One region of the Halonatronomonas betaini genome, then DNA from elsewhere that is predicted to be linked to it. Evidence: riboswitches for the same ligand, from Rfam matches in the RefSeq annotation. Region 1 holds a riboswitch; the other holds the start of a gene.
The links. A riboswitch is a leader RNA that binds a small molecule or an ion and turns the genes downstream of it on or off. The one in region 1 is predicted to bind cyclic di-GMP.
Positions count from the first base shown of each region.

Region 2: linked by a shared signal. The riboswitch ahead of I0Q91_RS10490 (family 16 glycosylhydrolase) and the one ahead of I0Q91_RS06555 (type II secretion system protein) in region 1 are both predicted to bind cyclic di-GMP.

Region 1 covers NZ_JADPIE010000003.1:226,624-230,676, forward strand. Annotated here, with positions in the region: gene I0Q91_RS06540 (type IV pilus modification PilV family protein) at 1-345, opposite strand, end outside; gene I0Q91_RS06545 (prepilin peptidase) at 377-1,123, opposite strand; gene I0Q91_RS06550 (prepilin-type N-terminal cleavage/methylation domain-containing protein) at 1,155-1,583, opposite strand; gene I0Q91_RS06555 (type II secretion system protein) at 1,683-2,123, opposite strand; cyclic di-GMP riboswitch class II at 2,267-2,354, opposite strand; gene I0Q91_RS06560 (type II secretion system F family protein) at 2,449-3,684, opposite strand; gene I0Q91_RS06565 (type IV pilus twitching motility protein PilT) at 3,702-4,053, opposite strand, start outside.
Region 2 covers NZ_JADPIE010000006.1:23,174-27,226, reverse strand. Annotated here, with positions in the region: gene I0Q91_RS10500 (glycosyltransferase family 2 protein) at 1-908, shown strand, start outside; gene I0Q91_RS10495 (polysaccharide deacetylase family protein) at 929-1,663, shown strand; cyclic di-GMP riboswitch class I at 1,865-1,942, shown strand; gene I0Q91_RS10490 (family 16 glycosylhydrolase) at 1,951-2,691, shown strand; gene I0Q91_RS10485 (TetR/AcrR family transcriptional regulator) at 2,934-3,602, shown strand; gene I0Q91_RS10480 (efflux RND transporter periplasmic adaptor subunit) at 3,684-4,053, shown strand, end outside.

The sequences.
Region 1 (4,053 bases):
ACCAACATTTCCATCATAATCTTCTTCAATTTTTATATAAGAACTTTCCTGATCCAATTCATTAAAAAATAAATCCTCATCATTGAAACTATTATCTACAAATTCATTATATTTTATAGTTTCATAATCTTCGCCACCTGCAGTATCTGGAACTCCATTATCTTTTATAAACTCAACAATCCCACTGGCTAAATTATTAGCCTCCATCCTAATACTAACCTCAGCCTCACTCTGCAATCCAACTAACATAGCCCCGGCAAAACCACCAACTAATGCAAATAATAAAACGAGAGCAATTATAACCTCAATCAGCGTTAATCCATCCTCTTGCTTTAATTTTCTCATAATAATTGCCCCCCTTCAATTAACTGCATTACTAAATAAATATACTTAAATAAAATTCCCATAAATAATCGCCCCAGAACCAGAATATCAATGAAGCACCAGCAAGAAATGGTCCAAAGGGCAACTTGCTTTTTCTACTCAATTCTCCTGAAAGAATACCAGGCAAACTCGCCAGAAGCCCTAACAATGCTCCAATAAAAATAGCTGCAAAAGCAGAAAGTGGTCCTAAAAAAGTTCCAACCATTGCCATTAATTTTATATCTCCGCCACCGAGGCCACCTTTACTTGCATAAGCTATAATTAACAGAAATCCTCCGGCTACTAAAAGCCCTAAAATCGCATTAAAAACAGTAATATCAGGCCTGAATATGCTTAATATAAGTCCTACAAATAATCCACCAATAGTTATACTATCTGGTAAGATCTGATGATCATAATCAATTAAAGTCAATACTATCAATATCGAAGACAAAATCAAGCCTGCTATCAAATTCATAATATTATAATATAATTGCAAATAATTAATAACAAACACTATGCCAGTAACAAGCTCAACTGCTGGATATCTTAAAGAGATTTTTGTATCACATGAACTGCATTTACCTTTTAAAACAATATAACTAATAACAGGTATTAACTCAATTGGGGATAGCCTATGATCACATTCAAGACAGTGAGAAGGCGGTTTAATAATTGATTTCCCCTCAGGAACCCGATAAATAACAACATTTAAAAAACTGCCTATAACCAATCCTAGTATAAAAATAATTAATATCATATAAAACCTTCCCATCAATTCAACTATTAATTTACTCTAAAGATAGATTTTCATCCAGATCATATCTAAAGCCATAAACATTTGAAATAACTAAATATTTGTCCTCTGCTTTTACTGAAAAAAGATAATCACCATCAACATTTTCATAAACATAAATATCAGATGAATCCCCTAAATAATTTACTATTTCAGCCAGTGCATCCGACTCTTTTTTAAATTCACTAATAAAATTATCTGTATTATCAAAATCAGGGTATTCGTCTTCTAAATAATTGTGACTTTCTATCTCTGTCATCACAGTTCTCATATTAACTCTAATAACTTCCATAGGAACCGGGTCAGCCAGGCCAATAACATTTGGGATTGCAATAGCAGCAATAGTGCCGACAATTAGAACAACGACTAAGAGTTCAACCAGGGTAAAGCCTTTATTGTTTAATAATAATTTTTTTTTAAGCAATGGCATCCCTCCATTAATATTACCAATAAGCTGTGTATTAAAGATACAGCTTATTGGTAATAATCATTTATAATTATAATAGATACTTAAGGAGTTAAATCAATCATCAGGAAAAGTTACTATATCAGTAGGTTCACTTTCAAATCCTGAAGAAATAGTTATTGTTTCAAAGTCACCGTCAAATTCAAAAACAGCCCAATAACCGGTAGTTTCTGAATCATCAGCTGCATTATTAGAATAAAACTTAAATGTTCCAAAATCCTCAGCTAAACCAATTAATTCTTTAAAGGTATCAGAGTCATCAAAATCATTTAGATCATCAGCATCTGTGATAGTCGGTAAATCACGTTCATTCTGAAGCCTAAAAGCTTCTATTTCTGTAGCTAAAGCTCTCATATTAGCTCTAACAACAGGTTCATCTGCCTCGTCAGTTAAATCTAAAATATTCGGTATAGCTATAGCTGCAAGCACACCAATAATAACAACAACGATTAATAATTCAATCAATGTAAAACCAGCATTGTTTCTTAATTTTCTCATTATAATTCCTCCTGTTTAATATTATTTTTTAATCACTATCTCAACTCCACTTTTCCCTGCTCCTGTTTTTTCGTGTTTTCACCTCCTACTCCATACTGTGTTAAAAATTTATCACAGCCGGTTGATATTTAAACCGACCTCGATAGAATCTGGCCGGTTGCACCACTGGCTCCAATCGGTCTCAGGGTGCCCAGGTGATCCAGACCGGTCTTCACAGCCTCCAAACTACTATATCTATCTATATTTATTAGATATCACAATTATATCATAATATTTTCGCCATAGTCAATAAGTCTCAATGATTCTAGGATGACGCAAAGAAATTTTAAATAGCTGTATATACACCAAATAATGGTAGTAAGACTGATGCAACTATACCGCCAACAACAATAGCAAGCATTACTATCAAGAATGGTTCTATCAAAGAGATACTTCCATCAATTGCAGCCTCTACCTCTACATCATAAAAATCAGAAAGTCTGTTTAACATCTCTTCCATATTACCAGTTTCTTCACCAACTTTTATCATCTGGATAACCATCGGTGGAAATTCTTCACTTTTGGCTAAAGGCTGAGACATGTTAACACCTTCTCTAACTCTTGACCTGGTTTCTATTAAGATATCAGCATAAACTTCATTTCCAACAACATCTTCAAGTACCGGCAGGGCATTCATTATATTTACTCCACTTTTCATTAATAGAGATAAAGTACTTGCAAACCTGGATATAGTTATTTTCATTATTAAATCGCCGACAACAGGTACTTTTAATATCAATTTATCAAAATTCCTTTTACCTCTTGGAGTGTTCTTGTACGATCTTATACCGAGTACAATCAATATAATACCAATCAACATTATCCACCAGTAACTATTTACAAAGTTGGTAACCCCAATTAATATAACAGTCGGTAAAGGCAGGTCTCCCCCAAGGCCAACTAGCATGTCTGTAATACTTGGTAGTACAAAACCAATTAAGATTAAAACAGCTATTAAGCCAACACCTAAAACAGCAGCCGGATAATACAGAGCTGATTTAACCTCTTTATTAATTTTATCTCTCCGTCGGTAATATTCTACCAGTTCTGCTAAAACCTCATCCAGCACACCACCTGTTTCACCTGCTTTTATCAAATGAATAAATAATGATGGAAAATAGTCAGGATGTTTCTTAAAGGCTTCAGTTAATGTTTCACCGGCTTCAACATCACTTATTACTTCACCTAGCATCTCTTTAACATGTTTCTTGTCCACCTGGTCTCTCATAATTTCAAGTGAACCAACCAGTGGTATTCCAGCAGCTATTAAAACTGAAAACTGCTGTGAAAAATAAGCCAGTTCAGCTATACTAAAACCATGTTCCCAAAATTTTAACTCTTCTAGCTCTATATTACCAAACAACCCGCCAGACTTTTCAGACTCTTTCTCACTTATCGAAACAATATAAAGTCCTCTATCCCTTAGCTGTCTGGCCACATCATCTCTGGCACCGGCACTTAGCTCACCGCCAACAAGTTCGCCATTCTTCCGCCTTGCCTGATAATTAAACTCTGGAGACATAGCCTGCCACCTCCTCTCTACATCATTCTCTCTCTAATATATTTTATATCATTACAGTAATGAACAACTGACTCTCTGGAGATTGTTCCCGAGTTATATAATTTAAGCAGGTAATTATCCATCGTTACCATATCCAGCTTGCCACCGGTCTGGATGGCAGAATATATCTGACTTGTCTTGCCCTCCCGGATAATATTCCTGATCGCCGCCGTTGCAATCATTATCTCAAATGATGCCACCCGGCCGCTCTCGTTCTTTCTCGGCATCAACTGCTGGGCTACAATGCCACTGATTACCGAGGCCAGCTGTATTCTTATCTGATCCTGCTGTCCTGGCGGGAAGACATCAATTATCCTGTCAATCGTCGCC
Region 2 (4,053 bases), on a different contig from region 1:
GAACTGGAGAGATCGCCGGAAGTTTCTCCGGTGTAAGAGTTCTGAGAACCCCTGTACAGACTGGAATGAAAGCAAAGGCACAGAAATATGGCTTAAAATTTGTAGAGACTGAGCTTTTAGTAATGCTGGATGCAGATACTGTTTTAAAAGAAGACGCCATTGAAAAGATAGTGCCGGCAACCTATGATGACAATACCTTTTCAGCCTGCGGCTTTGTCATTCCCCAGGATATAGGTAGTATCTGGGAATCAGTTAGACTTGTCCAGTACCTCTTTGGTATCGGCTTCTTTAAGAATACTCAGAATTTCTGGGGCACACTCTTTGTAGTTTCCGGCTGTTTTTCTATCTATAAGACTGAGTTACTAAAATCAATTGATATCCCGGAAGATTCAATAGCTGAGGATTTAGCCTTAACTTTCCAGGCCCAGCTAGAGGGCTATAGAGTAAAATTTATTAAAGATGCAGTCAGTTATCCTAAAGATCCTGACAACTGGTTGACTTATAGAAATCAGATCAGGCGCTGGTACAGAGGCTTCTTTCAATGTTTGAAAATGTATAAAGGCGATCTCTTGTCTAAAAACAAAAAACTATTAGCCTTAACAACTGTCCATCTTTTGTCCAATTTTCTCTGGATATTTTTAGTCGTAGGTTTTATAACAATGACCATTCAGGGCAGTACCGGAATTTATTTATATCAAGCAATCTTTTATTTTCTATTATTTGATTTTTCCTTTACAGTATTTATGGTTTTAAAGGGAGCTATAAAATACAAGAGAATCAGACCGGCCCTGGCTGGAATTCCCTTTTACTGGCTATCGCTAATAATCGATAATGTAATCTTTATCGAATCAGGTTATATAGAGTTATATCGGAACAATAAACTTGTCGTCTGGCATAAAGGTCATTGAATTAGAAGGAGGTCGTTTATATGTATATACCATCAGGTTTATCCAGTTTATATCTAATGGGAAGATTTGCTGTAGTGATTTTAATTGTAGGTCTAGTTTTAGCTATGGGTGGAAGTGGTGCTGACATGCCCGAGCAGATGGTAACCTTTGCATTTACTGATGGCGATATTTCCGTAATTGAAACTGCTCATCCGATTTTGAGTAGATATGATTATAGAGGTGATGTCTATGTTGCAACTAATAGTATTGGAAGCCCTGGTAAATTAACAGAAGAAGATTTACTTGATTTATATGAAGCTGGCTGGGGTGTTGGATCCCATGGCCTTGTTTATCAGGATCTAGCCCTCCTTAGTGATGAAGAGGTTTTAGAACAACTCCAAGAGTCAAAACAGATTTTATCTGAAATAGTTCCAGAAGTTTATGGATCTTATCTAACCCATGATAATTATACAAATCATACTTTAGATTTAATTGCTGAAGTTTATCCAGCCACTGTAGTCAGTTATTGGAAAGCTGTAAATGAGATTCCAATGAATGCCGGTGACCAGCACAGAGTTATGGCTTTAGATATTAATAACCTTGCTTTAAATGGTGTCAAAGCTATAATAAATCTAATGGAAGAAGATCAATGGATAATGCTTTCATTGACTGGAGTAGGCAGGAATCATAACTGGTCAGAAGAGGACTTTACTGAATTAGTCGATTATATTGCAGAGAGAGATTTTGTTGCTGTAAATCGGCCTGATGCTGAATAGCTAGTGATAAATATTATAAAGTTTGACTTTCAATAATATAGTTTTCTCAATGATTAACTATTAATATATTATAGCTAAACCCCTTTCGCTAAAATCAGAAAGGGGTTTTCTGTTGATTTTTAGTTGACAATGCTGATTGATTAATATATATTAATACTAAGGTATGCTTATAGAAGATAAATGAGATTAATAGTAATAAATCCTTGAAAAAGGCAATCCTGCTGAGAGGCAGAGTCGCAAAGCTAGATGCCCGTCTAAACGGGTAGTTCGGCTACCGGAGGGATAACATGAGGAAGTTTTTATTTATTATTTATATTTTAGTTATAATTTTAGTTTTTACAGGTTGTGGCTCAGCAAGTAGCTCAGATATTTTAAGGCAGGATAATCTGACCGATGAGTATCTCAGTGAAGATGAACTGGCTGAAATAGTCAGGGATAATTATAATAATGGCCAGAGAGAAGCTATCTGCTGGAGTGAATTTATTGCTTCAAATCATGAATTAGGGCTAGGAGAAGTAATTTCCGATAATGTAGTTGAAGCTGACGATAGTATGGTCTTAGTCTCCCCGGAGAATAACTTTGATGGTGGCCAGAAAAGAACTGTTGATAGAATAGGCTATGGCAGTTATATTGCCAATCTAAAGACAGATTATGCAGCCGGTTCCTATACAGCTTTCTTTATGTATCAGGGTGTAGCTGAAAAAAATGATGAAATTGATATTGAGATATATAATGATGGTTCCAGGCGGGTTGATTTTGTGATCTGGAAAGATGGAGTTAGGACTAACTATGTCCAGCGGAAGCTTGATTTTGACCCAACTGCTGATTTTAATGAATACAGAATAGATTATCAACCTGATTATGTAGCCTTTTTTATAAATGGAGAGCTAATGGCCTTATTTACTGATGATATTCCTGGAAGTGAGATGTATCTGCTTGCCAATCACTGGTGGCCAGAATGGCTTGAGCCTGATGAGGAGCATGGTGAGAGCAGAAATTATCTCAAGCAGATTGAGAAACTTATATAATCACTTTCAATTACAATTATATAATTTTGTATAGTACGACTTTATGAATATTACCCCTGGCAGTTTTCTGTCAGGGTTTTTTGTATTTATGTGATATTTACCGGAAAGGTCCAGGAAGGTCTAACCAGGGCTGGGGGCTTATTTGACTGACAGCCTAATCTTTGATAACATTATGTCACTAGTAGTGACAAATCAAATTGTCATTACAGGTGACATATTTATAATATGGAGGAGAAATAAATATGACTATTAATTCTGATGAAGAACAGGGGAGTAATCAAATGGAGAGCAAAGCAGTTGATCCTAAGAAAGAGACAATCACAGATGGCCGCAAATCAAGACGGGAGCAGAATAAAAGAAAAGTCCTGTCAACCTTTTTAAATTTAATTGCTGAAAAAAGAACTCTGCCTGATACAGGAGAAATAGCAAGTGAAGCTGGCGTTTCAAGGAGATCAATATTTCGTTATTTTAATGACTTAGATGAATTAATCGAAGAAGCCTACCATTACAAGCTAGATCAAATCAGAGAAAAGTTTCCAGAGCCAGAAGTTCCAATAAAAACCGATAATATAGAGGAAGTAATAACCAGATACGTTAACCATTTAAGCGATATCTATGAATTCACCGCATCAATCAGAAATCTTCTCTCAGAAAGAGGAATGCCACTTGAAGTCAGGGAGCGAATCGAAACTTTAAAGAGCCAGACACTCAGAGATGGCTTAAAAAAATACTTTGAAATCTTTCTAGATGATACTGATATAGAATCCAACTTTATCTATGCCCTGGAATCTTCGTTATCACCAAAGAACTGGGATTATCTTAAGGGCCCCTGTGGGCTAAATATTGAACAGGCCAGACAGGCCTGGGTGGAGATGTTGCTAAGAATTTTTAGCAAATACAAAAATAAATAACTAATATAATATTAGATAATGCTCAAATTTAGCCTTGAACAATCCATATAGTTTCAAGATTAAAAGAAGGAAGTGTTAAAGATGATGAAATTCCTAACTAAACTTAAAAGGAAATCTGGATTTATATCTAAAATATTATTTCTTATCTTAATAACAACCCTTTTAACAGTTCCTCTTATCCGGAGTTCAATGGAAAATGGAGAAGAAGAAATAGAGATTAAGCGTCAGACTGATATCCAGGCATCAGATAATAATGGTGATAATGATCGAGATACCGTTGATAATGATAGTAATCCTGATGCTGCGGATAATTATAGCCCTAACGATAACAATGATTTAGATCAGGCTGATAATAATAACGCCAGTAATTACGACGCAATCCAGGCAGTTCAGCTGCGAGCAGAGCAGACAGCCGAATATCAGGAGTTTGACGGCTTTACTGTTCCAGGCG